Linked DNA regions of Thalassoroseus pseudoceratinae. The protein of the gene in region 2 interacts with the protein of the main gene of each other region in a pairwise test. Links are inferred from orthologs where the notes say so. Each region holds a gene or a part of one and is shown on either strand. Other genes may lie near its edges.

Evidence for each region.
Region 1: the proteins of odhB (region 2) and lpdA interact in binary tests that used the Escherichia coli proteins (3 or more experiments, as listed by UniProt). The link is inferred for Thalassoroseus pseudoceratinae from one-to-one orthologs.

The regions. Positions count from the first base shown.
Region 1 is NZ_JAALXT010000001.1:1,386,638-1,402,492, forward strand. What follows is about bases 8,336-11,230. They hold lpdA (dihydrolipoyl dehydrogenase), read right to left. Parts: upstream 10,727-11,230; coding sequence 8,945-10,726; downstream 8,336-8,944. Other genes in these bases: G6R38_RS05210 (Na(+)-translocating NADH-quinone reductase subunit A), read right to left, coding at 8,336-8,521; G6R38_RS05220 (2-oxo acid dehydrogenase subunit E2), read right to left, coding at 10,798-11,230. Outside these bases: lhgO (L-2-hydroxyglutarate oxidase), read right to left, coding at 1-792; G6R38_RS05180 (FAD:protein FMN transferase), read right to left, coding at 837-2,153; nqrF (NADH:ubiquinone reductase (Na(+)-transporting) subunit F), read right to left, coding at 2,158-3,378; nqrE (NADH:ubiquinone reductase (Na(+)-transporting) subunit E), read right to left, coding at 3,473-4,084; G6R38_RS05195 (NADH:ubiquinone reductase (Na(+)-transporting) subunit D), read right to left, coding at 4,149-4,784; G6R38_RS05200 (Na(+)-translocating NADH-quinone reductase subunit C), read right to left, coding at 4,816-5,628; G6R38_RS05205 (NADH:ubiquinone reductase (Na(+)-transporting) subunit B), read right to left, coding at 5,618-7,090; more of G6R38_RS05210, read right to left, coding at 7,175-8,335; more of G6R38_RS05220, read right to left, coding at 11,231-12,174; aceE (pyruvate dehydrogenase (acetyl-transferring), homodimeric type), read right to left, coding at 12,281-14,959; G6R38_RS05230 (cysteine desulfurase-like protein), read right to left, coding at 15,149-15,855. UniProt on the Escherichia coli protein: Lipoamide dehydrogenase is a component of the glycine cleavage system as well as of the alpha-ketoacid dehydrogenase complexes.
Region 2 is NZ_JAALXT010000006.1:121,452-137,359, reverse strand. The notes cover bases 6,206-9,153. They hold odhB (2-oxoglutarate dehydrogenase complex dihydrolipoyllysine-residue succinyltransferase), read right to left. Parts: upstream 8,328-9,153; coding sequence 7,083-8,327; downstream 6,206-7,082. Other genes in these bases: G6R38_RS21090 (2-oxoglutarate dehydrogenase E1 component), read right to left, coding at 8,435-9,153; lpdA (dihydrolipoyl dehydrogenase), read right to left, coding at 6,206-6,972. Also shown: metabolite traffic protein EboE, read right to left, coding at 1-851; G6R38_RS21115 (hypothetical protein), read right to left, coding at 960-1,310; murD (UDP-N-acetylmuramoyl-L-alanine--D-glutamate ligase), read right to left, coding at 1,685-3,001; G6R38_RS21105 (sodium:solute symporter family protein), read left to right, coding at 3,207-5,516; more of lpdA, read right to left, coding at 5,587-6,205; more of G6R38_RS21090, read right to left, coding at 9,154-11,332; dapF (diaminopimelate epimerase), read left to right, coding at 11,868-12,719; G6R38_RS21080 (formyltetrahydrofolate deformylase), read right to left, coding at 12,737-13,600; G6R38_RS21075 (SDR family oxidoreductase), read right to left, coding at 13,603-14,472; G6R38_RS21070 (tetratricopeptide repeat protein), read right to left, coding at 14,475-15,908. UniProt on the Escherichia coli protein: E2 component of the 2-oxoglutarate dehydrogenase (OGDH) complex which catalyzes the second step in the conversion of 2-oxoglutarate to succinyl-CoA and CO(2).

The DNA.
Region 1 (15,855 bases), on a different replicon or contig from region 2:
GTGAACCATACGAGTAAAATGCACACCGAGAAACGGAAACTTTGGATCGGGCACCGGGTAGATTAGATTCTTGCAGAGATGCGAGGCGGATGGTTTCAGCTCGAAGTATTCACCACGGAAGGGAATGATCTTCGCCGATGGCTTTTCGCCCGACATTTGCAAAATACGATCGCTGTATAATCCTCCGCAGTTCACGACCATCTTCGCTTCGACGTCGCCATTTGTCGTGCCAATCACGACACGCGTCAATTGCTGAGAAACTGCATAAACACGTGCATTGAACAACACCTCGCCACCATGACGCTGGCAATACTCCGCAAACTTTTCCGTCACTTGCGAGTAGTCGACGATGCCTGCTTCCGGGACGTGAATCGCCTCCACACCGGCCACATGTGGTTCCAGTTCAGTTAGCCGCTCCCGACCGACCAACTCACAACGGACGCCGTTTGCTTGTCCGCGTTCAAAGATACGATGCAGTGCCGCTCGTTCCCCATCCTCAACAGCAACGATGACTTTCCCACAAATCTCGTAGGCAATTCCTTCTCGCTCGCAAAACTCCTGCATTGCAAGTTTGCCAGCACGACAGTTCTTGGCCTTCAACGATCCCGGTTTGTAGTAGATTCCGGAATGCAGGACTCCCGAGTTTCGCCCCGTTTGATGAGCCGCAACTCGCGACTCCTTCTCAAGCACGACGATCTTGAGGTCAGGGTCACTCTGGGTCAGTTGATACGCAGTCGACAGCCCAACGATGCCGCCGCCGATGATTGCGACATCGGCTTGCCGAATCGCCATAGGAAGCCTCGACTTGGAGTGGGACCAGGGGAAACGATTGCAGTTTAATTTACGTCAGCGGAGTTGCTGTCCGACTGCATGCCTTCCAAGAGGGCTTTTTCGCAGTCCTCACGTGGGGTTGTGCATGCCTGACACATCGTTTGGCCATGCTCATCTCGAAGTCCAGCCAACCCGCCACACGACCCCTGAATACGACGATTGCTAAAGATCACCCCGACCGACATTAAAACCATGAAGGCCACAAAAACACCGAGACTAATCAACCATGTCGTCATTGCAGAACTCGAATTCTCAGGTGTTGGCACGAGCTGACTAAAGGCCGATGTTTCCCGTTCGACGATCTCGGAAACCACCTCGGCACCACGCTCGCCAGGATGGATTAAAAAGATAGCAGCGTATCCATGTTCCTCGGCCCAATTATAGCCAGCGTCCGGACCAAGGACCATGAGTGTCGTTGCCACCGCGTCAGCTTCCATGCAACTCTGGGCAATAACCGAGACAGAAGCGGGGGAGTGCTCGACGGGGCGACCGGTTCGTGGATCAATAGTGTGGGAGTATCGTTTGCCGTCGATTTCGAAGAAGTTTCGGTAATCGCCGCTGGTTGCCATCGATGAGTTCTGAAGTGGAACCTTTCTCTGAACAGCCCGTACAAACGGAGTGGGCTTCTCGATACCGACAATGAACCGATCACCGTTCGGCTTCACGCCACACGACCGAACCTCGCCACCGATCTCCACAAGATAATTTTCAATCCCGGTTTCATCCAGCAATCTCGCGATCACATCGACGCCGTACCCTTTGGCAATCGCCGAGAGATCGACGGTCAAGCTGGGGTTATCTTTTCGGAGGGCAGGGGGCTCGCTGCGTACATGCAACAGTTGGTACCCAATGCTAGCACGGGCCGATTCAATCGACGATTCGCTTGGCAACTTGGCCCGATCCTGGCCCTCCGGCCCAAAGTGCCAGAGATTCACCAACGGCATCACCGTGACATCGAAAGCACCACCACTCTGCTCACTGATCGTGTTGGCTTGCTCGACGACCTCAGCGGTCGCCGCCGAGACGGGAAACCAATCGGTCTTCTCATACCGATTAAATCGTGACAGTTCCGACTCCGGGTCCCAGGTGGACATCGCCAGATTGACGACCTCTAGGCGATCATCAATGGACTGTTGAAGCGTCTCACTGACCACATCGGCGGTTGGCACCAATCGCACGTTGTACGTGGTGCCCATTGTCTCACCGGAGAGCGAAACAAGTTCCTCTGCCGCAACCGAACCGCGGACTCCGAAAGATTCCACAAGCAATAGCATCATCCCGAAGCAGACCAAATGGCATCGTAGTCGGGAATTAGCGAGCATCGGACTATCCACCAAAATCGTCGAACGCAATGTTCTCAGGTTGCACGCCAAGATCGTCCAACATTTTGAGAACGGCCTGCAACATCAATGGCGGTCCACAGATGTAGTACTCGATATCTTCCGGAGCCGGATGGTCCTTTAGATACTCTTCCAACAAGACCTGGTGAATGAACCCCTTGTATCCTGTCCAATTGTCTTCTGGTAACGGATCGGAAAGAGCGATGTTCAATTTGAAGTTCGGAAACTCTTTCTCGATGGCTTCGAACTCATCGACGTAGAACAACTCGCGACTACTCCGCCCACCGTACCAGTAGGATACCTTGCGGTCTGTCTTGAGGTTCTTGAACAATTCGAAGATGTGGCTTCGCAGCGGAGCCATACCGGCACCACCACCAATGTAGACCATTTCGGCATCGGTCTCTTTGATGAAGAACTCACCATAAGGACCGCTAATCGTACATTTGTCGCCCGGCTTCAGGTTGAAAATATACGATGACACCTTCCCCGGCGGGGTTCCTTCCGGTGCCCGTGGTGGCGGAGTCGCAATCCGGACATTCAGCATGATAATGCCTTTTTCGCCCGGATAGTTGGCCATCGAATAGGCTCGAAAAACTGGCTCCGTCACCTTCGACTTCAAACTCCAGAGGTTGTACTTGTCCCAGTCCTCACGGAACCGATCTGCAACCTCGAAATTCGAGTATTCAACTTCGTGCGGTGGCACTTCGATCTGAATAAAACCACCGGATTTGAAATTCACGGCTTCGTCAGCCGGAAGTTCGAGCACAAGTTCTTTGATGAAGGTCGCGACGTTATTGTTGGAGCGAACGGTGCACTCCCACTTCTTCGTCTCGAGGGCTTCTTCGGGAACCTCGATCTTCATGTCCTGCTTAACAGCCACCTGACAGGACAATCGATAACCTTCCCGAGCCTGCTTGTTGTTGATGTGGTTGCGTTCGGTCGGCAGGATGTCACCGCCACCTTCGAACACACGCACCATACATTGAGCACAGGTTCCACCACCCCCGCAAGCGGAGGAAACGAAGATTTCGTTGTCAGCAAGTGCACCGAGAAGCTTTCCGCCGGCCGGTGTCTCCAACGTTTTCTGTTCGTTGACGAGAATCTCAACATTGCCGGAGGCAACCAGCTGCGACTTCGCAAACTCGATCAATGCGACGAGTACGAGGACGACGCCGGTGAACATTCCCACGCCCAGAAGAATCTGCATAAATGGCGACATGGAATCGTTTCTATCTCTACCTAAAGTCGGGAGTGAAAAATCAGCGGAAGAACAAATCGGAGTCAGTGGGAGTCGGGGTCAATTAGATTCCGGAGAATGCCATAAACGCCATCGCCATCAGACCGACTGTGATAAACGTAATGCCCAAACCACGCAGTCCGGGTGGCACATCGGAGTACTTCATCTTCTCACGGATGCCAGCCAACAAAACAATGGCCAAGGCCCAGCCAACACCGCTACCAAGACCAAACGTCACGCTTTCCAGAAATCCGTAATCCCGTTGTTCCATGAAAAGCGTACCACCCAAGATGGCACAGTTCACAGTAATCAACGGCAGGAAGATTCCCAGAGTGTTGTAGAGCGCTGGAAAGAAGCGGTCCAGCGTCATTTCCAGAATCTGCACCATCGCGGCAATCACCCCGATGTAGCAAATCAAACTGAGAAATGTGAGATCGACACCTTCGGTGATCGCACTATCTTTCAGCAGATAGTTCAAAATCAAATTGTTGGTCGGTACCGTGATTGTTTGAATCACAATCACAGCAGCCCCCAACCCGAGGGCTGTTTTTACGTTCTTCGACACCGCCAGGAATGTGCACATCCCAAGGAAGTACATCAGTGCCAGATTCTCTGGAAACACTGAGCGTGTAAACAACGCCAGATGATGTCCCAGAAATTCCCAAGTTGAAGTCATTGCTGTCTGACCCTTGTCAGTAATTTTCGCGGATCAATGCGGAAGCCACGTTGCATCCGAAATGCTAGCTGGCGTCGACTTGTTTTGGATCGATCGTGCGGATGATCCAAATCACCAAACCGATGATGAAGAACGCACTCGGTGGAAGTAAAAACAAACCGTTCGGAACATAGCCATAACCGCTCGCCGAATCGGCTTGTAACGGCAGAATCTGTGCCCCAAACAATTTGCCGCTCCCAATCGACTCGCGACAAAATGCAACGAGAATCAGAATCGCGCTGTATCCAAGTCCGTTTCCGACCCCGTCGAGGAAACTCATTTTGGGATCGTTCTTCATTGCGAAGCCTTCGGCTCGTCCCATCACAATACAGTTTGTGATGATCAAACCGACGAACACGGACAACTTCTGACTGATCGTGAACGCATACGCTTTCAACACTTGGTCAACCAAGATCACAAGCGAGGCGATCACCGTCATCTGCACGATAATCCGGATACTGCTCGGAATGCTTTGGCGGATCGAAGAAATCACCGCACTTGAGCATGCCGTCACGACCGTCACCGCGAGACACATAATAATCGTCGGCAGCAATTGTGTGGTCACAGCCAGTGCCGAGCAGATACCAAGGATCTGCAGCGCGATCGGATTGTTATGGATGACCGGATCGAGCAGAACGTCTTTCGGTTTTGCTTCCGCCATAGAATCAACTCCAGTTCCAAACAGGAACCACTTATTGTTTCATCTGTTGCTTGAGATATGGTCCGAACCCATTTTCGCCGAACCAATAGGACATCATATTCGCGACGCCATTTGAGGTAATCGTCGCACCGGCAAGAGCATCTACTTCATAGTCACTATTGGGTTGCTTGACCACATCCAACTCGACATTGCCGTCGCTGTCATAGATATGCTTGCCCTGCCAAAGTGCTTTCCAAGAAGGATTGTCGACCTCGCCACCAAGACCAGGCGTCTCGGCCTGCTCGTAGTAAGTTAGACCGGCCACTTCCAGAGTCGACGGGTCATCGGAGAGGGTCGTCAAGTCGACACTGATGAACCCTCTCAAGATCGACCAAAGGCCATACCCGCGAATCGGCAACACCAATCGTGATTGCTTGCCTTCATCGTTTTTGACGAAGTAAACCTGTGAATAATTCTCACGAGTCTTGATGTTCGCGATGTCTTCTTCGCCAGGAATCTCGTAGCTCAACTTGGAATTAGTCGTCGCACGACGCTGATCATACTCCGAGACATTCTCAACCATGATGGTTTCGGAGTATTGCTCGGATGGAACAACTTCACCCGTATCGAGGTCGATCAACTTGACTTCGACTTTCTCTTCGAACAGCTTCGGCACTTCCGAGACGGAATTGACCTCAGGGTCGAAGGCACCGGCGGCAACCAAGATATTCTTTTGTTGCTCGCGTAGCTTGTTGAATTTTTGTTGGTCACGTAGGCCAATCGCGGCGGCCGAAACGAGTAGCGAACACCCGAGACACAGCAGCAAGGCCACTTTGAACGTATTGACGAACGAATCACGCGGCATTGCGAGCCAACCTCCGCTTGATGTTAGCTTGAAGGACGAAGTAATCGATCAGTGGTGCAAACACATTGCCCAATAAGATGGCTAACATGACACCTTCGGGAAACGCGGGATTGATCACGCGAATAAGGATCGTCACCGCACCAATCAGTATTCCATACCACCACTTCCCGGTTTCGGTCATCGAAGCGGAAACCGGATCAGTCGCCATAAAGACAGCACCGAAGGCAAATCCACCAATGACCAGATGCCACCAGGGGGGAAGTACAAACATCAGGTTGCTATCGCTACCGGCAATCCAAAAGACAGTCGACAACCCAACCGCACCGATCACCGTTCCCGCCATGATCTTCCACGACCCGACTCCAGTGACGATCAGGAACGCGGCCCCCAACAAGCAACATAGAGCTGACGTCTCACCCATCGAACCTTGGATAGTCCCGAGAAACGCCTGCCACCATGAGACCGAAAGGGCTCCCATGCCGTCCGCAGCGGGAGCAGTCCCCAAGATGGTCAACGAAGTCGCACCACTGAAGCTGTCAACGGCTGGTGCGGTCCAGATTCGTTCGCCAGAGATGTAAGCGGGGTAGGCAAAGTACAGAAATGCTCGTGCGGTCAACGCGGGGTTCAGGAAGTTTCGTCCCGTCCCACCGAAGATTTCTTTGCCAATGACGACACCGAAGCTGATCCCCAGTGCGACCTGCCAAAGCGGAATCGTTGGCGGCAACGTCAACGGGAACAACATCCCGGTGACGAGGAAGCCTTCATTGACTTCATGCCCACGAACGATCGCAAACAGAACTTCCCATGCACCCCCGACAGCCATGCACACGATGTAGACTGGGAGGAAGTACAAGGCCCCATAGATCAAACACGACACAAAACTCCCGGGCTCAAACGACAGCCCCAAGCTCTGCATGACCGCAGTTTGCCAATCCGGCCATGTATTCCGGTCCTGGGTATATTTGATTTGGTCCAGCGAGACCGCGTTCACACTTTCACCGGACAGCACGGAATCAAGCTGCTTTTCCAAGCTGCTTTTCAATTCCTCAGTGTCGGCTTGCGTTTCGTCATCGTCACTCCGGAGAGCGGCAACCGTATCGACCAACTGGTCCTCGATCGGACGACCGATCGAAGCTTGCATGACCACACCGACTTCCGCCGACGTCAGGACATTGCGATTCAGCAACACTTCCGCAACTTGGCGGTTGCGAATCACGGTGTTCGCTTGGAACCCGGTATTCCACATTGCCATGAAAATACACGGAATCAACGCGATGACGACGAGAACCATATACCGCTTAAGGTCGATCCCGTCGCGGACATGCGCAGCGGTTTTCGTGACCGTCCCCGGTGTGTACAAGAACGTGTCGAGCGCCTCGTACAGCGGATAGAGCTTCTCGAATTTGCCACCTTTGTCAAAGCTGGGATGCAGCTTATCCAGAAGGTTTCGCAAAGGCTTCATGTGTTCGACATCTCACTGAGAAAGAAACAGAAAATCATTCGCCACACAGCACTTGCACCGTAACGCGACCGAAAACCGATCGCATCAACCCTCTTTCTCGATGGTGGTCAAGTTATCGCGAAGAGCAGGGCCGTACTCATACTTACCAGGACACACGAAGGTGCAAAGCCCCAAATCTTCTTCGTCCAACTCCAAGCACCCCAGTGCCTGAGCCTGCTCGGTATCACCGATAACCAAGGACCGAAGCAAGTAGACCGGCACAATATCCAATGGCATCACTCGATCGTAAGACGCGATTGGCACCATTGCCCGGGGGCTTCCACCTTGAGAAGTCGTCAGAGCGTAGCGATTCCCACGTCCGACGAAACCAGACGCAAACGCACGAGTGGTTGAAACCGTCTGGAACCCCGGTTTTTGCCAACCGAACAACTCCCGTTCGCGACCCTCGCTCAACGCACAAACCTGAAGATGATACCGCCCCAGGAACTCATGCGGCGAAGCATACTCGCGACCGGCCAAAACCGAACCGGACACAACACGAACATCGCCGGACTTTAGTTGCCCAGCCGTCAAATCCTCCAAAGAGGCCCCTAAGACGGTCCGAACCAACCGAGGCCGCTCAACCATTGGACCAGCCAGGGAAACCACACGCTCGGTAAATAGCCGACCGGTCGTAAACAGCTTCCCGATGGCAATCACGTCTTGGTAATTTAGATGCCAAACGGTTTTCGCCAAACTCACCGGATCAAGAAAATGGATATGCGTACCAGGCAGACCCGCGGGGTGCGGACCAGCAAAATCAACAGTCTCGACGGACGGTGACGACACCGCCGGCAATTCCGAATCCGGCTCCTTGCACAGGTACACCTTGCCATCGGTCAGATGGCGAATGACCTTCAAGCCGTACGAGAAGTCGAGCTCGTGTTCCTTGATCACCACTTCCGGGCGAACGGCCAGCGGATTCGTGTCGATCGCGGTCACAAAAATTGAATGCGGTACAGAATTTAAAGCGGGAACCTTACTGAACGGCCGCGTCCGAAACGCGGTCCAAAGCCCACTCTTGACCAAATTCTCACGAACAGCGTCGCGACTCAACCCATCCAAATCAGTGTCGTAGTAAGAAGCGAACTCGACCTCGTCGTCGCCTCCGACTTCAAGCACGAAGCTCTCGAATTTACGCTTCGCCCCACGCTGAATGGCTTTCACCGTGCCTGCCACAGGAGCGGTAAAGAGCACGCCGGGAGTCTTCTTGTCCTCGAAGAGCGACTGCCCTTTCTTGACCGACTCACCCTCTTGCACCAAAATTGTCGGTCGCATTCCGATGTAATCATCGCCCAACAAACCCACTGTGGTCACAGGTGGTCCGTCCTCGACGGTTTGAGCCGGTTCACCGGCCAGCGGAATATCGAAACCTTTGCGGATTTTGATCATCGTTGATGGTGATCCCTTGGCATCTGCCATTGAATCGAAAAGGTTGGATGGTCAATGTTCTCGGCCGACTCCCAGAGTCAACCGGCTAAAAACTTCTAACCACTTGGATGATGCCTGGCAAGTTCATTGTGGAACTGCCAGAACCAGTGACAGCCAGCGGCTGCAAGGCGAGCACTTCAAAGCATGACTCGAAGCCAAAGGCCATTTTTGAGCTGGAAACCAGGCTCAGAAATAAAGGGCAGAGTCGTTCGACCACGGTATCTTACACATGCTCTCGGTTTTTTGAAGGCTTGGGCCCCCGAGATTCCGGAGTTTCGCAACCGGATTTTTCCCCAGCCATGCGACGAGAAAGTCGATTCTCATTTGCGAGAGAAAATTCCGAAGCGGAATTCCGAACTGTTCTAGTAATGAAGAGCTACCCTCTCACTTCTTTCGTGTACGCACCATGTGAGTCGCTTGTCCAAAAGCACTTTCCGCCGATTCCATCAAAGTTTCCGAGAGCGTGGGGTGAGCGTGAATCGATTCCGCGAGATCGCGGGCAACGGCGGCGGTCTCAACTGCGAGAACACCCTCGGCAATCATTTCACCCGCACCGGCACCGACAATGCCCACTCCCAAAATCCGCTCCGTCGATGGTTCGATCAGCAATTTCGTCAGCCCGTCGGTTCGAGCAATCGCTTGAGCCCGCCCGGATGCGGCCCAAGGGAAACGGACCACATTCACTTCGATACCACGATCCTTGGCTTCGGTTTCCGTCAAACCGCACCAAGCCAATTCCGGATCGGTAAACACGACCGCGGGAATGGCGATGTTGTCGAACTCAGCGGGTTTCCCATGCAATGTTTCCACGGCCACTTTGGCTTCACGCGTCGCTTTGTGGGCCAACATCGGCTCACCAGCGACATCTCCAATGGCCAAGATATTCGGGTCGGTGGTTTGCTGACGAGAATCGACTTTCACGAAACCTTTGTCGTCCAGCTCCACCCGAGTGTTTTCCAACCCCACGCCACGACTATTCGGACGACGTCCAATAGAGATCAATACGCGGTCGAACGTCTGCGGGCTCTCCACACCATCGCCCTCAAGCTCCGCAACAATCCCCTCGTCGGATGCCGAAAGCTTCGCCACCTTGGTGTTGAGGTGAATCGCGTGGAACTGTTTTTCCAGCCGTTTTTGCAGGGGACGGACCAAGTCACGATCGGCACCCGGCAGCAATCCGCTGAGCATCTCAACCACGGTAACTTCCGAGCCCAACGCCGCGTAGACCGAACCCATCTCCAACCCGATGTACCCACCACCCACGACCAGCAGTCGTTTGGGAATATCCGGCAGATTGAGGGCTCCCGAGGAATCCATCACTCGATCGTCACCGATGTCAAAAATCGGTGGCATAGCCGGTTTCGATCCCGTAGCGACAATCGCCTTGCGGAACGACATCGTCTCGCGACTGCCGTCCTCTTTCTCCACTTCCAACGAGTTCGAACTCAGCAGCGTCGCCCGCCCCCGAATGGACTTCACATTGCGAGCGTTGGCGAGTTGTTGGACACCACCAGTCAACTGCCCGACGACGGACTCTTTGAACCCGCGGAGTTTGTCGAGGTCAATCTTTGGATCGGCGAACGTAACACCATGTTCGCTGGCATCGCGGGCTTCTTGGATGAGCTTCGCCACATGCAGCAGGGCTTTCGAGGGAATACAACCGCGGTGCAAACACACACCGCCAGGCTTGATATCCTCGTCGATCATCACGACCTGCATGCCGTGGTCGGCGGCTTCGAAGGCAGCAGGATATCCACCTGGCCCACCACCAATGACCACCAACTCCACCGCATCGGAATCCGCAGGCTCGGAACTCGATGATGCTTCGACAGGTGCTGATTCCTGTTCAGCCGATTCTTCCTTCGCTGATTCCTGTTTCGTCGTGGAACCTGACGGCGAAGACTCGCTCTTCCCTTCAGACGAGGCCTCACTGGTTTCGACCGTCAACACGGTCCCGCCAACCTTCACCGTGTCACCAGGCGACACGTGGATCTTGACGACTTTACCGCCGAACGGGCAGGGGACCTCCATCGCAGCTTTATCGGTCTCGATCTCGATCACATTTTGACCGGCTTCGATCACGTCGCCTTCGGAAACCAGAACTTCGGCGACATCGACTGAGTCGACGCCTTCCGAGACAGCGGGAAGTGTAAATTCTTGAGCCATAGGATTCTGGATTTGCCGTTAGTCCGTGATCGTCGAAGTGGAATAATCGAGACAATGTTCTGACGCGAACGTTAACACTGCACCATCAGCGCCATAAAGTCGGTCAACGAGTGCGAGAGCTTCACCATGAAGCGAGCGGCGTCGGCTCCGTTGATCACCCGGTGATCATAGGACAGCGAAAGCGGCAGCCGCATCCGCTCCACGACTTGCCCATCTCGCATTTCGAGACGTTTTTGTCCGCGGGAAAGCCCAAGAATCGCAACTTCCGGGTAATTCACGATCGGCGTGAAACTCGTCCCACCGATCCCACCCAAATTGGTAATCGTGAACGTACCGCCTTGCATATCCTCGAGACCGAGCTTCCGATCGCGTGCGCGTCCGGCGATGTCGGTCAGTTCCTCGGCGATCTCTTGAATCGTCTTTTGGTCACAATCCCGAATGACTGGCACAACGAGCCCATTGGGAGTGTCGACTGCACAACCGAGGTGGTAGTAGTCTTTGAGAATCAGCTCGTTCGAAGTGGGATCGAGACTGCAATTGAAGTTCGGATAAGCCTTCAGAGCCGCAACGCAGGCCTTCATCACGATGGCGGTCATCGTGATTTTGGGACCTTTTTTGCCGGGACCAGCCATGTAAGCCTTCCGAGCGGCTTCCATGTCGGTGATGTCCGGTTCGTCATGCTGCGTGACGTGCGGGATTGTTTGCCAAGCGTAGCTCAGATGAGCCGCTGACATCTTGGCGATCTTGTTCATCGCCTGCCGACGAACTGGACCAAACTTTTCGAAGTTTGGCAACTCGGCCAAGCCACCGCTCATCGGGGCCATTGATTCGGCAGGTTGTCGAACGCCAGTCGAGATGGCATTCCCGCCTTCACGAACAAACGCCTTGACGTCATCCTTCGTGATCCGTCCACCCGCGCCACTGCCTTTGACCTGGACCAGATCGACATTCAGCTCCCGAGCCAACCGTCTTGTTGACGGAGCAGCGGGCGGCGGAACGGAACCGTCTCCATTGCCGCGAGCCAAAGCCGTCTCACTCACCGTCGCAACCGCCGGACTTGGCTCCGTCCCCTCTTGGGTTGCCAACTTCGTGGAAGACGGCTGAGAAGCCTTCGGGGCAGACTCCGTCTTCTTCGGCGGTTCTGGTGACTGAGATTCTTCTTTAGGTGTCTTGTCCTCCGGCGCATCGTTTGACGATGCTGCCGCGTCGCTAGACTCTTCAATCGTCAGCAACACCGCCCCGACCGAAACATTGTCTCCCGCTGAGACATGCACTTTCGTCACGCGGCCGCCGATCTTCACCGGGACTTCCATCGCGGCTTTGTCGGTTTCTACCTCAACGACATTCTGGTCCGGAGCCACTGTATCCCCTTCGGAGACCAGGACTTCAGCGATATCGACAGCCTCGACACCTTCGGAGATTTCCGGTAATTTGAATTCTGTCGGCATTGATGATTTCTTGAAAAAGTCAACCAAAAGACCCAAACCGCCAACGAGCCACGCAAGCCCGAGCACAAGCCGTCAGCAAGGCCCAGGCCATCTGCCCGACAGTCAACTATGCAAACGCGGGATCAACCTGATCCGGATCGATTTCCAATTCTTTGATCACTTCGGGCAGTCGCGCCTTGTCGAAGTTGCATTGACGCGAGAGCGCCTCGCAGGTCGAGTAAGCCACGAACTCCCCATCGACCTCGAAGTGTCGCCGAAGTTTCGGACGCGAATCGCTTCGGCCGTACCCATCCGTCCCGAGCGTCGTGTAAGTCCCCGGAATCCACTCACGGATCTGATCTTGAACGAGCCGAACATTGTCACTCGAGGCAATGAATGGCCCCTCCTGATCGGCGAACAATTCTTCCAAGTAGCTTTTCCGCGGCTCTTCGCCAGGGTGCATTCGATTCCAACGAGAGGCTGCACGGGCATCACGGGCCAACTCACTGTAGCTGGTCACGCTCCACACATCACATCCGATGCCGTACTTCTCAGCAAGAATCTCTTGCCCACGCAAGACTTCCCGAAGGATCGTCCCGCTTCCGAACAACTGCGGACGCAACTCCTTATTGTTCTGACCTTCAGTACTCTTCAGCTTGTAAATCCCCTTGAGAATGCCTTCCTCAACGCCTTCCGGCATCGGAGGTTGAACGTAATTCTCGTTGTACACACTGAGATAGTAGAAGATTTCTTCGCCATCCGCATACATCCGCTTGAGACCATCACGAATGATGACCGCCAATTCGTAGGCGTATGCCGGATCGTAGGCAACCAGGTTCGGCACGGTTGTCGCGACGAGATGGCTGTGACCATCTTCGTGCTGCAAACCTTCACCGTTCAGCGTTGTCCGCCCGGATGTCCCACCGACGAGAAACCCTTTGACGCGGCTATCACCGGCCAACCAAACCAAATCGCCCACACGCTGGAAACCGAACATCGAGTAATAGATGTAGAACGGAATCATGTGCGTGCCGAGATTGGAATACGCAGTCCCGGCGGCAATGAAGGACGAAATCGCCCCAGCTTCGTTAATACCCTCTTCGAGCACCTGCCCGTTCTTGGCTTCTTTGTAGTACATCAACGTTCCCGCATCGACCGGCTCGTAGAGCTGACCTTTGCTGGAGTAGATGCCGAACATACTGAAGAACGATTCCATCCCGAAGGTACGGGCCTCGTCGGGAATGATCGGCACGACCCGATCACCGACCTTCTTGTCCTTGGCGAGCGTCGCAACGATTGCACCGAAGGCTCCCGTTGTGGACGTCTCAGCATCACCAGTACCTTCCAACTGCTTCTTCCACTTTGACAGAGGTGGAATTTCGAGCTTCTCACCGGTCGCATCCCGCTTGGGCACGAATCCGCCAAGCTTTTCTCGATGCTTCATCAAGTACTGAATTTCCGGGCTATCTTCCGCCGGCCGATAGAACGGAGCCTTGACGACTTCCTCATCCGAGAGCGGAATCGAGAACCGACTCCGAAAGGCGAGCAACTCTTGCTCATTCACCTTCTTCGTGTTGTGAGCAACGTTTCGCCCCTCACCAGCTTCCCCAAGACCGTAACCCTTGATGGTCTTGGCCAAAATCACGGTAGGTGCACCAGAGTGATTCACAGCCGACCGATACGCCGCAAACACCTTTTCGGGATCATGCCCGCCGCGACGCATCTTCTGAAGCTGATCATCCGAGAGATGAGCCACGAGCTTCTTCAACTCAGGTGTATTGAAGAAGTGATTGCGGATGTACTCACCGGACTCCACGCTGTATTTCTGGAACTGCCCGTCGACCACCTCGCCCATCCGCTTGATCAGGTGGCCTTCGTGGTCCGCAGCGATGAGCTCATCCCAATCTTGCCCCCAGACAACCTTAATGCAATTCCAACCCGCACCACGGAAGGCAGCCTCGAGCTCCTGAATGATCTTCCCATTCCCGCGAACCGGGCCGTCCAACCGCTGCAAGTTACAGTTGATCACGAAGATCAAATTGTCGAGTTGCTCACGTGAGGCGAGGGTGATCGCCCCCAACGTTTCCGGCTCATCACATTCGCCGTCACCCAGAAACGCCCAGACATGGCTCTTCGAGGTATCCAACAGACCACGATGTTCCATGTACCGCAGGAACCGAGCGTGATAGATCGCGGTGATCGGACCGAGTCCCATCGACACCGTCGGGAACTGCCAAAACTCCGGCATCAACCACGGGTGCGGATAGCTCGAAAGCCCCTGACCACGCGGAATCTCTCGACGGAAATTCTCGAGATGACTTTCGTCCAATCGGCCTTCCAAGAACGCACGGGCATACATCCCAGGAGCGGCATGCCCCTGAAAGTAAACCATATCACCCGTGTGATCTTCCGTCCGCGCGTGGAAGAAGTGGTTGTAACCCACTTCGTACAATGTCGCGGACGAAGCGAACGTCGAGATGTGCCCACCGATGCCGTCGCCGCGTTTGTTGCCGCGAACGACCATGGCCATCGCGTTCCAACGCACCAAGCTCTTGATACGCCGTTCGATTTCCAAGTCACCTGGATAATGAGTTTCTTTATCCAAGGAGATGGTATTGATGTAGGGTGTGTTGGCGGTGAACGGCATTGTCACGCCGCGGCGGTAGGCCCGCTCCTGCAACGTCACCAACAATTCCTGCAACGCTTGTGAACCATAGCGGTGCAGAATGTCATCCAGGGATTCAAACCATTCATTCAGTTCTTCGGAATGAATGCTGGTAATGGAGGACGCGGTGTCTTCGCTCATGTTCGAATGATTCCCAATCCGTCGTCGTCAGTGAGTGTCATATCGGAGGAGGCGCGAGCCGAGCGCAAGAATGGCAGAAGCCGGCGCAGGTTGCAACCCTCATCAGGCAGACGAAGTATAGCGTGGTCGTCCCGCCTCGTGCAAAGCACGGGATGAGTTTTTCTGTTTCGACACTTCGACCCGTTGGACTCAAACGATTTCGGCCAATGCAGCCAGCAACCGTTCGATTTCTTCGCCCGTGTTATAGTGGAGAATTCCGATGCGAAGCGTCCCGTGCGGCTCCAATCCCAACGCCTCTGTTACCGGCAACGCATAATGATTGCCCGGCCAGCAGAACAAACCACGTTCGGCCAACTGAGTCGCCATCTCGTGCGGAGTCAACGACTCATGCGTGATTGAAACCGTCGGCACCCGTTCACTCATTCGTGACAGATCTGTGATCCCCCAAATACGAACTCGTGGAAGATCACCTAACCCTGCCAACAACTTCGTACACAATTCTTGCTCGGACAGCGAAATCTGCTGCATCGCCTCCGCCAAGATCTCACGCCGCGAACCACTCACAGACAACACATTTTGCCCGAGCCACTCGAGATACCGAACCGCTTCCGCGGCCCCCGCAATCCCTTCGTGCGATTGCGTACCCGTCATCCAGCGACCGGGGAGTGAATTTGGAGCAGGGCGGAGTTTATACGGTTGAAGCTCCTCGAGACGATTCCGCTTCCCGTACAACACCCCCACATGCGGACCGAAAAACTTGTACGCCGAGACCGCGAGAAAATCGCAATCGAGTGCCGTCACGTCAATCAGTCCATGTGGGGCATAATGAACGGCATCGACGAACACCTCCGCATCAACGGCGTGGGCATCCCGAACCATTGCCGGCAGCGGATTGA
Region 2 (15,908 bases):
AGACGACCCATCGTCTGATGCAAGTACCGTGGCTCGACGAACCGCGCCAGAGCGGCAATCGCGTCGGGATTGGCACTTGGATTCGGAATGTCAATCGCACATGTAATGTGGACTTTCACGATCCGAATGTCTTCGTCCGCGAGTTTGGCGATGGATGCCGCAATGTCTTCAAACTCGACGGCTTGATGACACACATCATAACACACACCAATGTGCCGATTGACTAACTCCAGCACATTCCGATCCGCCGCCACCGCCCGCAATTTCTGAAAGAACGCGACGGTTTCGTCGGTGGTTTCCAACAGGCAAAACGGTTCCGGCTCGATTGCCAGTCGAATGAGTCGTCCGGTTTGCTCGTGAAGTTTGCTGAGCGTCTTTGCCAATTCGATCAGCTGATCAATCGCCCGGTTCGGGAAATCTTCGGCGTACTCGAATTCCTTGAAACCCAGCGGGACCGTGGAAATGCTGCCCTCGCTGTTTTCGGGGAGAATTTGTGAAAGCACGTTGGCACAACCAACGGTGTATTCCAGGCGTTCCGATTGCGACCAGTCCGGCAGGTACACGTTTTCCTTCACGCGGTCGCTATGAAAATTGCCGTAAGGAAACGCGTTGAGTGTGTAGCAAGTCAAATCACGCTCGGCGAGTCCGGCGGCGAATTTCGCGATGGCATCCGGGGAAGCGTGGAGTTCGCGAATGACAGGTTCCGCCAACCACAACCCAGCGGCAAGCGGTCGACCAATCCGTGATTGCACGGGAATCGTAAATTGATCGAGTCCCGTTTCGACTTCGGCAACCGTCAAACCGGGATGGACGTTGGAGCAATAACTAAGTGGTCGTGTGCTGAGTGTCATATCGTGCTTCATCGTCTGAGGAAAAATCGTCAGCCCGACTATAGTTCAGCGCACGAAAAAAGCCCACCGATCGACGTCGGTGGGCTTTTTTATGGTGTTCGACTCGGCTTAGTAGTTCTTGCCGTTTTGGCCTTTGGGGGCTTCGTTCACAGGAGCATCGCAGCTGATGTCGCATTCGTTGTTGTCGCACTCGTCGGCGTGGTCGATGAACTGCGAACCAACCAACTGAGCTTTCAATTGACCGTTGCTTTTGTAGCTGCTGAAGCCCGAGAAGCAGTAGCTTTGATTCAAGTTTCCGATGGCTTCGCCGACGTCGTTGAGTTCGCCGACCACTGCGTGTTGCACTTCGCTGAGTCCGACGACCAAACCGATGACCAAAATCGTGGCGATCAGAATGAGTTCAGCGGAGACAATGAAACCAGCTTCGTCGTTCCAGAGAGCGTTGAGTGTGTTTGTCATGGTGGTGTCCTTCGCAATTGTGCTGTGAAAAGAGACTTTGCAGTGAGTTAAGTTCGTTGTCAGGTGGCCTTCGCAACTGCTCGCCTGATGGAAGTTCTTTAAAGCATGCGGTGTGCCAAAACTCGAAAACATCGCCGCGTTTTTCGTGGCAATTCACTCGCTGCGTTCGTCTCGGATACTCAGGAAACTGCGTTTTCTCCAGGCAAAAACGGGATTTATCCAATTTGCGGAAAACGTTCAATGTGGTTAACGATTCGCCAAAACACCGACACGAAACGTTTCAGCCACGCCAACTCGACGTTGCCAAAGCACCACGCGTGTTGCGACGATTCACCGAAGCGTTGCGATGTCGCCACACGAACGGCGGCGAACGATCAATTCGGGAAGTCGGCATGTTTTGCGAGTTGTCGAAATTGTTCGCCACGGTCGGCGAAGTCGCGGAACCAGTCGTAACTAGCACACCCCGGCGAGAGCAGCACGACATCGCCGACCAAAGATTCCTCGCAGGCAAACGACACCGCTTCGGCCAACGACGAGCACACACGCATCGGCAGCGATCTCGATGTGCGATCCAGCAAAGTCTGGAGCTGTGTTGCCGTCCGGCCGATTAACGCGACTGCCTTCGCACGCTTGGCAGCGACTTCGGCCAACTGGGTGAGATCGATACCTTTGTCCGATCCGCCCAGAATCAACACGATCGGATCATCGAACGACTGAATCGCTGCGATCGCTGACTCGGGAGTGGTCGCCAGGGAGTCGTTGAAGAACCGGCGTCCCTGACTTTCGACCACAAACTCCAACCGATGCGGCAACCCTGGGAACTTTTCCAGTCCGCGACGAATGGCAGCGTCTGTAACCCCGTCGACGCACCGCATGGCCGTAATCGCTGCCAACGCATTCGCGCGATTGTGCTGACCGGGCAATCGGAGTGCTTCCAGCAACGGTTCGTCAGAAATTTCAGGAGAGAAACCAATACGCCGTCCGTGCACCGGCCAATTCCTGACATCGGCATCGTCGTCATTCAGCACCGCCCGATCGTCGGCGGATTGCCAACGCAGAATCGTTTGCTTTGCCTCCCGGTAGTCGGTCAGGTGTTCGTGCCAATCGAGATGGTTCGGACTGAAATTCGTGACCACCGCGATCTCCGGCGAAACTTGCAGCCGGTCCAAATCGTGAAGTTGAAAACTGCTGAGTTCCAGAACCGTCCAGTCATTCGCCCCAATCGCATCGACTTCCGAAAGCAAACTCTGTCCGATGTTGCCACCAAGTCGCACTGTGTGATCGGTCTCGGAAAGAATCGCGTGAATGATCGCCGCCGTCGTGGACTTGCCATTGCTACCGGTGACGCCGATGACTCGACCGCGATGGTGTGACCAAAACAGATTCATCTCGCTCGTCAACACCGCCCCGGAGTCTTCAGCCGCAAGCAACAACGGATGATCCCGCCGCACCGCCGGATTGACGACAACGAAATCCGCCCGCGTGAAATCGGATTCGTCGTGCTCGCCGAGTCGCCAACGTTTGATCGGCACATCTGAAAGCCGCTGAATCGATTCGGCCAGTTCCGCTTCCGACCGCAAATCGGTGACGGTGACTTTCGCACCACGCTCACTCAAAAACCGCACCGCTGCCACGCCGCCGTCAAAGCGTCCCAACCCCATCACCGTGACTCGTCGATTCCGAAACTCCATCGCGAAATCATCGGCTCACTGGGCAATCGTTGCAACTCTGTTCCGTCACGGTTACGCTGGCAATGCAAAAGCGAAACCCGATGCGTTTGCGTTTTTTGTATGGTGCATGCAGCGAAGCGTAGCGCACCACGTAGTTCCCACATCGCCGATAGGTGCGTCGCGACGCACCCTACAAGATCCATTTAAACACCAAAGAGTAACAACAATGTTAGCGGCTGATCCGGTTTATCTGGGGTTGGAGTGGGCGGATTGGATTGTGTTGGCCGCTTACTTTCTGCTGATTCTTGCGGTAGGCTTGTGGTCGATCCGCAAGGTCAAGGACATGGCCGACTTCTTCATGGGCGGTCGGCGGTTCGGGCCGGTGTTCATGATGTTCTTCGCCTTCGGCTCGGGCACCAGCAGCGACCAAGCCGTCGGCGTGATCGCGGGCACCTGGCGAGCCGGATTGGCTGGCATTTGGTGGCAATTCCTGTGGTTGTGGGCCACGCCGTTCTACTGGATTATCGCCCCGGTCATGCGGCGTATGCGAGCCCTGACCACCGCCGACTACTTCGAACACCGCTTCGGCAGCAGCACGGCGTTGCTGTACTCGATCTACGGCATCATCATGTCGATCGTGTTCATCGCCAGTTACGTTTACGCGGCGGGCAAGATGGTAACGGCCCTCACCGGCGGGGAACTCGACCGCTTCTCACAACAAACCGATTGGCAAGTTCCCGAAATCAAGTGGGACAGCGAAAAAGGCTGGTTCGGTCGCGGCGTGTTGTTCCACATGAGCGACCCGAACGAACTCATCACCGAACTCGATGCCAAGCAAGTCCCATCACGGTTGACGAATCAACTCAGTGGATTCAAGAAACTTTCCGACGACCTCCGTGTGCGAGTCGACAAGGACGGCGAGCAATGGACGCTCTACGACGATACACGCGACGTCAACTATCCGCTGCGGTTCGTTGCGGCTCCGATGGTTGATGACCAGACCGAAGAAGACGATGGCGAAGCAAGAGCCGAAGCGTATCTGCAAGTTCGCGGGTCGGGTTGGCGGATCGTCGAAGGGTACGAGTTCGCGATTTTGATCATGACGTTTCTGTTCGTGCTCTACGGCATGGCGGGTGGACTCGGGGCGGCGATCATCACCGACTTCATCCAAGGCCTCCTGACGATTACGTTCTCGTTCCTGTTATTGCCGTTCGTATTCCAAAAGATCGGTGGGTTCGGGGCTTTGCACTCGGAGGGTGAAATCCGACCGGGCATGTTCGACTTGATCGCGAGTCCCGAAGTAGCGGAAACCCTGGGGAAAGAACCGATCACAATTTTCTATGTGATTATGCTTTCGATCACGGCGTTGACTGGAATCGTCGTGCAACCGCACATCATGGGCGTCTGTGGAGCAGGGAAAACCGAGTTCGAAGGCCGTTTCGGATTCACCTTCGGTAACTTCCTGAAACGGATTTGCACAGTCGCTTGGACACTGACGGGATTGGCATGTGTCGTGTGGTATCTGGGTTCGAACAGCCCGCTGCCACACGCCGACAAACCTGCCAATGATGCCGCGGAATTTGCGGAGCTTTCCCCAGAGGAGCAGACGAGAGTTCTTCACGATCGCCAACTCCACGCCGATCTCACGTTGGCCGCGTCTCCGGAACTGCAAGATCAACCCGAAGCTCGTCGTAAAGAGATTCAAGACATCGAAGCCGAGTTCGCTGACGGTTTGTTCGGACGAGCGGCGTATGAAGTGCTGCCCACGATTGCACCTGGTCTGGTCGGGTTGTTGCTCGCTTCACTATTGGCGGCGGTGATGAGTTCCGGCGACGCGCAAATGGTGGTTTCGAGCGGCTTGTTTACCGAGAACATTTATCGTCGGTATATGGCGAAGAATCGATCCGAAAAACATTACCTGTGGGTCGGACGTTTGGCGGGTTTGATCATCGTCAGCACGGCACTGGTGTTGCAAGCATCGTTCCGAGACATCATTAACGCCCTGCAAATCGTGATCAAAACGCCGGCGGCGATCGGGCTGAGTTTGTGGATCGGCATCATGTGGCGTGGATGGACGGCGGCCGCAGTGTGGGTGTCGACGTTGGTCTCCGCGTCAGCGTGGGCACTCGTGGCCTTCCAACCGAATTTGGTACACGATTGGGGGCTGCCGGATGCGATGTTCCGCTTCAACGCTGTCGGCCAACCCACCGCGATGACGGACGCCTGGCAGATGGTGTTCTATCTCTCGGCGGGGGTGCTGGCGGGACTCATCACAAGTTTCCTCACTCGGCGACCGCCGCAAGAGAAACTCGATCACTTTTTCCGTCTACTGCACACACCGGTCAAACCGAACGAAGAAGTTCCCGGGCCGTGTCAGTTGCCGGAAGACCCACTGCCACCCAACGAAAAACTCCTCAACATCGGCGATATCGAACTTCCCAAGCCAACATTGATTGGCTTGGGCGGATTCATCATCGCTTGGATACTCGCTGGTTTGCTGGTGTGGACCACATCACTGCTGGCCCGGGTGTTGTGATACTTCACATTTCAGACGAAACGCAGCGTGCCATGGCTCTGTGAGCCATGGCACACTAAATCGATGTCTTTTAGAAGTGAATCGCTCGTCCGTCGACGGCTAATGCCGCTTCTTTGAGGGCTTCGGCGAGGGTCGGGTGAGCGTGGCAGGCGCGGGCGAGGTCTTCGCTGCTGGCTCCGAATTCCATCGCAACAGCGGCTTCCGCGATCAGGTCACCGGCTCGGGCTCCGATGATGTGCACGCCGAGAATGCGGTCGGTCTTGGCGTCGGCGAGGACTTTGATTTTGCCGTCAGTTTCGTCAATTGATCGTGCCCGACCGTTGGCGATGAACGGGAACGAACCCTTGCGATATTCGACCCCGGCTTCTTTCAATTGCTCCTCGGTTTTGCCAACAGAGGCGATTTCTGGATGCGTGTAAACCACGCCGGGGATGGTATCGTAGTTGATGTGACCATAACCGGTCGCGAGATATTCCACGCAAGCAATCCCTTCCTCTTCGGCTTTGTGGGCGAGCATCGGGCCTTGGATCACATCGCCGATGGCGTAGATACTCTCCACGGACGTCCGAAAATGATCGCCCACTGCAATTCGGCCACGGTCGTCGAGTTCCACGCCGATGTCTTCCAATCCCAAATCTTTTGTATTCGGTCGACGACCAACAGCGACCAGCACGCGATCACAGGTGATTGGGTCGGCTCCGTCAATTTCAACGGTGCACTTTTCGCCGTCGTATTTCGCGCCGGTGACTTTCGTGCCGAGGTGAAATTCCAGTCCTTGTTTTTTGAAGAGCTTCTTTGCTTCGCTGGCAATTTCGGAATCCATACCGGGCAGAATCCGATCGAGATACTCCAAGACCGTGACTTTCGCACCGAGTCTTCGCCAGACGGCCCCGAGTTCCAAGCCGATGTAACCGGCTCCAATGACGATGAGATGTTCCGGCACCTCGGGGTATTTGAGGGCTTCGGTGCTGCTGCCGATGCGGTCGCCATCGAACTCAATGCCGGGCAAAGTCGCAGGCACACTGCCGGTGGCAATGAGAATCTTTTTTCCTTCGAGAACTTCAGTTCCGTCCTGGCTTTCGACGGTCACTTGGTTCGGTCCCGTGAGACGGGCATGACCTTGAAACCGAGTGATCTTGTTTTTCTTAAACAGCGATTTTACACCGCCCGTCAAGGTTTGAACGACTTTGTCTTTTCGCTTCATCAACTTGGCGAGATCCAATGAGACCTCGCCGCAGTCAATGCCGTGCTCGTTCAGACCACCGACGGCTTCGGCGTAGATTTCGCTGGATTCGAGAAGCGCCTTGCTTGGGATGCAGCCGACCCGCAAACAGGTTCCGCCCAACGCCGGTTCTTTCTCGATACAGGCGACATTCATCCCGAGTTGAGCGGCCCGAATCGCCGCCACGTAACCACCCGGACCAGCTCCAATTACAATCAGATCATGTTGTGACATCGTCAGTCGTTCGCTTACGGTTTGGATTTCAAAGGTCGTTCGGCTGCAAATCCCAGATGGTTCAACGACATGCAGAATGAATCAAAGAGCGCTTCTCGAAAGGTCGGTTTTCAAACTTCCAACAGCATGCGGGCCGGTTCTTCGATAGTGTCCTTGATGCGTTTCAGGAATGTCACGGCTTCGCGACCATCGACTATTCGGTGATCGTAAGTCAAAGCGAGGTACATCATCGGACGAATCACGACTTGGCCATCCACCGCGACGGGGCGTTGTTCGATGCGGTGCATTCCGAGCACACCACTTTGCGGTGGGTTGATAATGGGTGTCGAGAGCAGGGAACCGTAGACCCCACCATTGCTGATGGTGAACGTGCCGCCTTGCAGTTCCTTGAGTTCGATTTTGTTCGACTTGGCCCGTTCGGCGAAGTTGTTGATGGATTGCTCGATGTCGGCGAAGCTCATGCGTTCGGCATTGCGGAGGACCGGCACAACGAGCCCTTTGCCGCCCCCGATCGCCACACCGATATCACAGTAATTATGATAGATGATCTGATCGCCTTCGATCTGGGCGTTCAGTTGTGGGATTGCGTTGAGTGCATCGACGGCGGCTTTCACGAAGAAGGACATGAAGCCGAGTTTCATGCCGTACTTCTTTTGGAAGGTGTCTTTGTACTCGTTCCGCATTTTCATGACCTTCGACATATCCACGTCGTTGAAGGTCGTGAGCAGGGCGGCGGTGCGTTGAGATTCGACCAACCGTTCCGCGATGCTGCGACGCATCGGCGTCATTCGAACGGTTTCCTTCTGGCGGGACGGGTCAAACGGCTCGTTCGGGCTGGTCATCGAATGCGTGGGGGTCGGTGGCGTGGACCGCTTCGGTTCGCTGAGGTACCGCTGCACGTCTTCTTTCAGGATTCGTCCCCCTGGGCCCGTCGCTTGAACACTGCTCGCGGAGACCTGGTTTTCCGCCAGAAGTCGTTGGGCAGCGGGCATCACGCGAGGTTCGCCGTTGCCGCTGTCTTGCGAGGCTTCCGAATCGCTGGATGTCGGTTGATCGGCCGTTTTCGCCGGTTCGGGGGACGAGTCTGGTTTGGGTTGGTCGTCGCTGGGAGCTTCGGCGTTCTCGTTGATGGTGGCGATCACTTCGCCCACATTCGCGGAGTCACCGGGTTGCTTGAGAATGCTTTCGATCACCCCCGCCGATGGAGACGGGACTTCGAAGGTGGCTTTATCGCTTTCAAGTTCAACGAGATTTTCGTCGACTTTGACGGCTTGCCCTTCGGACTTCAACCACTCGCCGATGAAGACTTCGGTAATCGATTCACCCACGGGCGGGACTTTGACTTCCACAGACATCGTTTCGTATTCCAGCAGAATGATTGGGAGATAAAATATTTGAGCCTACAGTCATGTCACAACAATTTCACAAGTGTGAAAACCGTGTTCACATCACTGAGGTGGAATTACTGGGAGTCGGACTCTCCGAACGCTTCGCGAATCAGTTTGGCTTGTTCCCAGCGGTGAGCGGCGTTGGAACCGGTTGCCGGGCTGGCTGAAGACGGCCGCGTGACCCCATGGAACGGGAAGCGACCGAACAACGAGTCACCCAACTCGAACCGCAAGTGTCGCCAAGCCCCCATGTTCTCCGGTTCGTCTTGAACCCAGTAAACCGGTGTTCCTTCGGGGTAGTCGGCGAGGGCCGCTTGCAATTCGTCGTTGGAAAGTGGGTAGTATTGCTCCAGCCGTACAATTGCGACATCGCGGCGATCTTCTTTTTCACGAACATCGGCCAATTCGAAGTACAGCTTTCCTGAGCAGAGCAAAATTCGTTGAATTTTATCTGGTGTGTCGCAAGCCTCGTGCACGTCCGGCAGGACACGTTTGAATTTCCCGGTCGTCAACTCTTCGAGATCCGAAACGGCTCCCTTGTGCCGTAGCAGACTTTTCGGAGTCATGACGATCAGCGGTTTCCGCCACTTTCGCACCACTTGACGACGCAGTAAGTGAAACATTTGGGCCGGCGTGGACGGTTCGACCACTTGAATATTATCTTCGGCACACATCGTCAGGAATCGTTCCAAACGGGCGCTTGAGTGCTCTGGGCCTTGGCCTTCAAACCCGTGAGGAAGCAACAGCACCAAACCGCTGAGCCGACGCCATTTGTCTTCGGCGCTCACGATGAACTGGTCGATGATGACTTGTCCGGCATTGACGAAGTCGCCGAACTGGGCTTCCCAAATGACCAGACCATCCGGGCAGTCGAGACTGTAACCGTATTCGAAACCAAGGACGCCCGCTTCGCTGAGTGGGCTATTGACGATCTCCACCGGTGCCTGATTCGGGTCCAGATGGGCCAACGGCATGAACGTTTCACCGTTCTTTGCGTCGTGGAGTACGGCGTGGCGGTGGCTGAACGTTCCCCGTTCGCAGTCTTGACCGGTCATGCGGATGCGGACACCGTCGGTCGCCAACGATGCGAACGCCAAGATCTCTCCGGCGGCCCAATCGAGGACTTGCTCGCCCTCGGCCATTTTCCGCCGGACTTTCATTGCTCGAGCAATCTTCGAGTTCGGATGGAATCCGTCCGGCAATTCCGTGAGTTTTAGCAACAAATTTTTCAGTGTTTCGGCGGGAACACCGGTGTCAGGATCGTCGACGTCGGCTTCAAGATCGCCAACATAGCCTTTCCAGACTCCGCCGCCGGTGTCGTAGCGATGGGAGTAGTCGTCGCTACGGGCGACTTCCAATTCTTGCGTCAAGAATTCACGACGCTGTTCGACGATTTGTTCCGCTTCTTCCAGCGTGACGCCTTTGAGCTTGAGCAAATGGTCCCGGTAACTTTCGCGTACGGGACCCCGCTGGCTGATTTGCTGATACATCTGCGGTTGCGTGTACGCCGGTTCGTCACCTTCGTTGTGACCGAGACGGCGGAAGCACCACATGTCGATCACGACGTCCCGCTGGAATTGCCGCCGGAAGTCCATCGCCACGCTAAGTGCCTGAGCAACGGCTTCCGGATCTTCCCCGTTGACATGCAAAATCGGACTGTAAAGCATTTTCGCCACGCTGGTGGCGTAACGCGTCGAACGACCTTGCTCCGGACCGGTGGTAAATCCGATTTGGTTGTTGACGACGATGTGAACCGTTCCGCCCACGTGGTACGCCGGCAATTCGGAGAGGTTCAGCGTTTCCTGCACGACGCCTTCACCGGCGAAGGCCGCATCACCGTGAATGAGCAGCACCATGCCGCGACGGCGATCGTTGTCCTCGGCTCGGTCTTGCTTGGCTCGCATCCGTCCCAACGCCACCGGATTGACGAATTCCAAGTGGCTGGGGTTGAAGCAAAGCGAGAGGTGAACCTTCCGCCCGGATTGGGTTTCCCAGTCGTTACTGTAACCCAAGTGGTATTTGACATCCCCGCGACCGACGTTCATCTGCGGGTCTTTGTCTTCGAACTCTCGAAAGATTTTTCGAGGATTCTTGCCCATGATGTTGGCAAGAACATTGAGTCGTCCACGGTGGGCCATTCCGAGGACAATTTCTTTGATGCCTTGACCGCCGGCTTTCTCGATTGCCAAGTCGAGCAGCGGAATCAAACTTTCCGCACCTTCGAGCGAAAAGCTTTTCGCTCCCATAAATTTCTTTTGGATGAACTCTTCGAAGACCACCGCGTCGGTCAGCTTCGTGAGAATCCGAATCTGCGTTTCCCGGCTGAGCGACATCCGGTTCTCGTTGGCTTCCATTCGCTGTTGGAGCCAACCACGGGCTTCGAGGTCGTCGATGTGCATGTATTGCACGCCGATCGACCGGCAGTAGGTGTTGCGTAGCCGGTTCGTCAATCCGCGGAGCGTTTGCACTTCCGGCCCTTGCACACCGGATGTGGAGAACTCGCGGTCCATGTCTTCTTCTTGGAAGCCGAACCACTCGGGCGAAAGTTCCGGGACCTCTGGGAGCGGTCGGCCGAGCGGATCGACCTTCGCGATGATGTGCCCACGGACTCGGTAGTTCCGCACCAATTGGTTGACGCGGTCTTGCAAACGCTCGCCGAGTTGCAAAGGCGAACTGCGATCAAGAGCCGCCAACGGTCGCAGACCACCCGGATCGGAAATGTCTTCCGCCGACCCTGGCGGGTTGAAGATCGATCTCGGCGAGAACGTCGGCCCCAGCTTCGCCGTCGAATCGGAAGCCGTCGTCGCTGCGGTTCCATTCACCGCGAAATTCCAGGATCCGAAGTAATTTCGCCAAGACTCGGAAACCGATTGCGGGTCGGCGAGGAAATCTTGATACTTCTGCTCGACGAAAACCAAGCTTTGACTGTTCAGAGGTAATTCGTCGACGGGCGGGTCGGTTGGGGCATGCATAAGAAATCGGCGCGGCGTGGATAGGTGACTGGTTGAGCGATTTCAGTCAAGTTTTGGGGTGAGACCCGAATCAAATAAATCTCGAAAAAACAGGCCGTGTTCCGAAAGCCAAGTCATTCGCACTTCAACCAATTCGGGTAGACTGGTCGGCAAGGAGTGTCAACGATTTGGCTTTGCTCATCCATTCGGAACAGATATCGACCGCGTTTGCATCCTAACGCTGGATTGTATCGTCTTGCCGCTTCGCTTTGCAGTCGCCAATCGAAGGTTTTCTATGTAATTCTTGAAGTCAATTTCGGGGGTAGACGTGATTGCACGAGTGTGCGATATTGATAACCGACATCGAAGAAGGCTCTTCGACCAAAGACACCCCAAAAAATTGCCCGCCCCTCCCAAATTGCGGGCCAGAGCTTGTGGAACATTCATGCGGAATTGACGGATCGGGAATCTTCCACGAGCAAGCCGACGAATACGCAGGCATCGCTCGGGACGCCGTCAATTCGGGATGGGTGGTCCACTGGGAATGGAGTCCCAAATGCGATTCGTCAAGATGCACGGTGCGGGAAACGATTACGTCTATTTGGACGGTTTCGAACACGCTCTCCCCGAGAACCTCCCAGACACCGCCCGAAAGATTTCTAATCGAAACACGGGGATTGGCAGTGATGGCTTGATTGTCGTCGAACCGACTTGGCAAGCCGACGCCCAAATGCGAATTTGGAACGCCGACGGCAGCGTCGCGGAAATGTGTGGGAACGGTCTGCGTTGCGTCGCCAAACTCCTGTACGAAACGGGACACGTTCGCAACGAAGAAATTCACATTGCCACCGATGCCGGCATCCGAGTGGCCTGGCCGGAAGTTCAGAACGGTCGGGTGGAACGGGTGCGGGTTTCGATCGGTGAGCCACAGTTGACGGCCGATCACCTTCCGAATGCCGAGGAATTGGAGACTCTCCAAACCGATTCGCGATTGCACGTTATCTCTGCCGTTTCGATGGGCAATCCGCATTGCGTTGTTTTCACCGACGAACTTTCGGACGAACTCGTTCAGGAACTCGGACCGCAGATTGAGCAACACCGTTTGTTCCCTCAGCGGACGAACGTGGAATTCGTGCGGGTGTTGTCGTCGACGGAAGTGCAGGTCCGTGTGTGGGAACGGGGCGTTGGTGAGACCCAGGCGTGCGGCACGGGAGCGTGTGCTGTTGCGGTCGCCGGGGCTTTGAGTGGTCAAACCGATCGCCAAGTTCGCTGTTTTCTTCCCGGCGGAGTGTTGGATATCGATTGGACGGACGACGGTGACGTGCATCTCACGGGACCGGCCGCGGAGATTTTCCGGGGTGACTGGTCGGAATCGACGCCCACCATTCGCATTGCCAACGCTGCTTGATCAATCGCAGGGCCGAATTAGTCAGACACCCGCACCACGCGGTGGAAGTTCAACATCACTTCACGATCGATCACGCGTCGCAAACCCTCGACGAGGCATTGCGGTTCGTGATCGGTCTCGCCTTGGCGTTTGATTTGTTCTAGCGGTGTGCCCGGGAATACCGTGAACGTGCTTTGGTGAATGATCTGGTTCCCCGCATCGAGTTCTGGCACGATGAAGTGAACAGTCGCTCCATACGTGAGCATGTTGTGCGAGAACGCATCTTCATACGGGCGAAAACCGGGGAACGGTGGCAGTAACCCGTGATGCAGATTGATGATGCGTCCGCCTGCGAATCGCCAACACGTTCCCGGCGGTAACACACGCATGTAGCGGGCAAGGATGACGTAATCCACGTCGTACTCGTCGAAAAGTGCCACCATTCGGTCATTGTCTGGCTCGCCCCGGTGGTTGCCGATGTCGTGCCAGTCCACATCGAATTGCTCCGCCAATCCCCGACACGCGGGCCGATTCCCGATCATCACGGCGGGTGTGGCTTTCAACAGTCCATCGCGGATGGCCCGTAAAATCGCGAGCGGCGGTTCACTTCGGTAGGTTGTGCAGATGGCAAGTCGCGGCGGACCTTTTCGTTCCTCACGAGACCAAGTGCGGATCGAAAGTCCCGTTTCCTGCCCGATTTGCTTCATCCGCTTCCGCAATTCGGCAACCGATTCACCACTTTCCGGCCATTCGATCCGCAGCAGCATCGCGAATAGTTTTTCCACGCCGTGATCGTACATTTGGATTTCGTGGATGTTCGCCCCGGCCCCGGTCACGTGATGCACCAATGGGTCCGCCAACCCTCGGTTATCCGGCCCCACCGCCGTCAAAATGACTTCCATGATCATCGTTCCTGGTTATTCGTGTCCACCGCGTGCGGCAAACCGCTGTCGATCGTCGGAAATCGCAGTTCCAAACCGAACTTCTCTCGTAATAATCGGTTGTTACATCGTTTCCCCAATGATGTTTCTTTGCCCTCGGAGTTGAAAACTGGCGAAGACGCACCGACGAGTTCCGCGAGTTTGGTGTAATATTCTCGACGTTGTATCGGACGGTCATCACAGACGAGGACTGTGCCCGATTCTGACGCAAGCTCCGATTTCAAAATCGCTTGCACCAAATCATCGACGTGAATGAGGTTCAGCCAACCGTCCGGATTCGCGGGGATCGGGTCTTGGTTTCGTAAACTTGCGACCCGTCGCAGTAGGCGATCCGGTCCGTAAATGCCCGCGGACCGCAGCACGACACCGATTCGGCTGTCTTGATGTTTCCGCCAAAACCCTCGCCAAAAATCCGTTTCCGCTTCGACATACGCTCGGCCGGATTCGGTGGTGGCGGCGGTCGGTGTGTCTTCGTCGACTTCGCTGCCATCGTCGACGCCATACACGCTTGTGCTGGAAACGAAGATCATCCGTGTCGGCAGATGGGCGGCGTACTTCAGAAAGTTATTTAAGCCTTCGACATACGTCACCCGTGGCGGGTACCCGGCGGAGCGATCGTGGCTGACGGCATATAATAACGTATCGATTGGTGGAATTGCGGTCAGCGTTTCCGGTTGGGTGACATCGGCAATGATGGGCTCAACTCCGAGCGATCGCAGCAGTTCCGCGTTCGACTCCGACCGCGTGACGGCGAACACTTCGTCGCCTTGCTCCAGCCACTCTTTCGCCACACGTCGACCAACATAACCGCAGCCGACAATCAGTTTTCTCATAGTCAATCTTGTCCCGTTGCTGACTTCAATTCTTGGATCATGGTTTTCGCGTCTGGATTCTCCGGATCGTTCGCCAGCACGTCATTCACCATTTTTCGTGCATCGCCGATGCGGTTGGCTAATTGGTAGGCTTTCGCAAGAGCGAGCCGATTGGCGTCTGACGGATCGAGTTCCATCAAAACCTCGTACTCGCGGATGGCGTTGGTGGCTTCTTTTTGATGCAAATACGACTTCCCCAAGATTTCGTGAGTGTCGACATCCATCACATCGATATAGAGTGCCGACATGCCGTATCGAATGGCGTTTTCGTAGTCCTTGTCCTCGAAAGCCATTCGTGCAAGTTTCTGCCGGACGGACGCGCTGTCTGTGTCGTGTCGTGCGAGTTCTTCCAACGCGGTCCGCAGGTTTGGGCGGTCGTCCATTCGCAAGTACGCGGCGGCTTGTCCTTTGAGCCAGGTCAGATCGTAGGGAAATTTCTTGCGACCAAGTTCGTACAACTCGGCGGCCTCCGCGTTTTTCTTGAGAGCAAACTTGAGTTTCGCCAACAGTTCCAACACGTCGGGATGCGGTTGGTCCCGATCCAAAACGGCCTCCAAGTGAGACACCGCAGCGTCGAAGTCCCGCGACCGCACGGCCAGCTTCGCGAGCACCAACCCGGCTTGCGGTAATTGAGCATTCTTCGCCAAAGCTGCTTCGGCCAATTCTTCGGCCTCGTTGAGCTTGCGGATATCAACCAGAGCCGCCGCGTACGCCGCCATCTTCGCGGGGTCTTCGGGATCGGCTTGGTAGTCCTTTTCGATCTCCGCCAAAGTTTTCGCTTCCTCTTGCGGACGACTGCCTTGAATGTCTCGCACAATGTCATCGAGATATTTGCGGTAGCCCGCTTCGAATTCCTCAAGCGTTATCTCAAAAACCTCGGGAATGGCTTTCTCGGTCGGCAGATTTCGGCGGTAAGCATCAAGGAGTTTGGGGATGGTGTCCGCTCCGAATTGCTTGGTCATGTATTCCGCGTAGAGTTTGCTCTGACAATACGCGAACTGCCAATCAGCGGGCGATTCCGGGCGGATGAAACCGTCGTTGAGATTCTTGAGCGTTCGAATGTCACCCTGCGGAACCCGTTCGGCGAGCAACCGATTCCACTCTTCCGGACGGGGAATGTTTTCGCTCGTGACGGCAAGAGCCTCAGTGAACCAATGCGGAATGTTGAACTGCGTCTGTTGGAGCGTGATGATGTGCACATACTCGTGCTTCAACACCCGAGCCCAATCGAACGACTTCTCACCGGCGGTCGGCGATGTCAAAGCGACGATCATGCCGGTGGATGCGCCAACCGTTTGAATCCAAGGCAGACCAATCATCCGGGCACTGAACCACTGATGCCCCGAAAGCCCTTTGGAGTTGTGGAAGATCTCAAAAATCGTTCGGCTGGGCGGCTC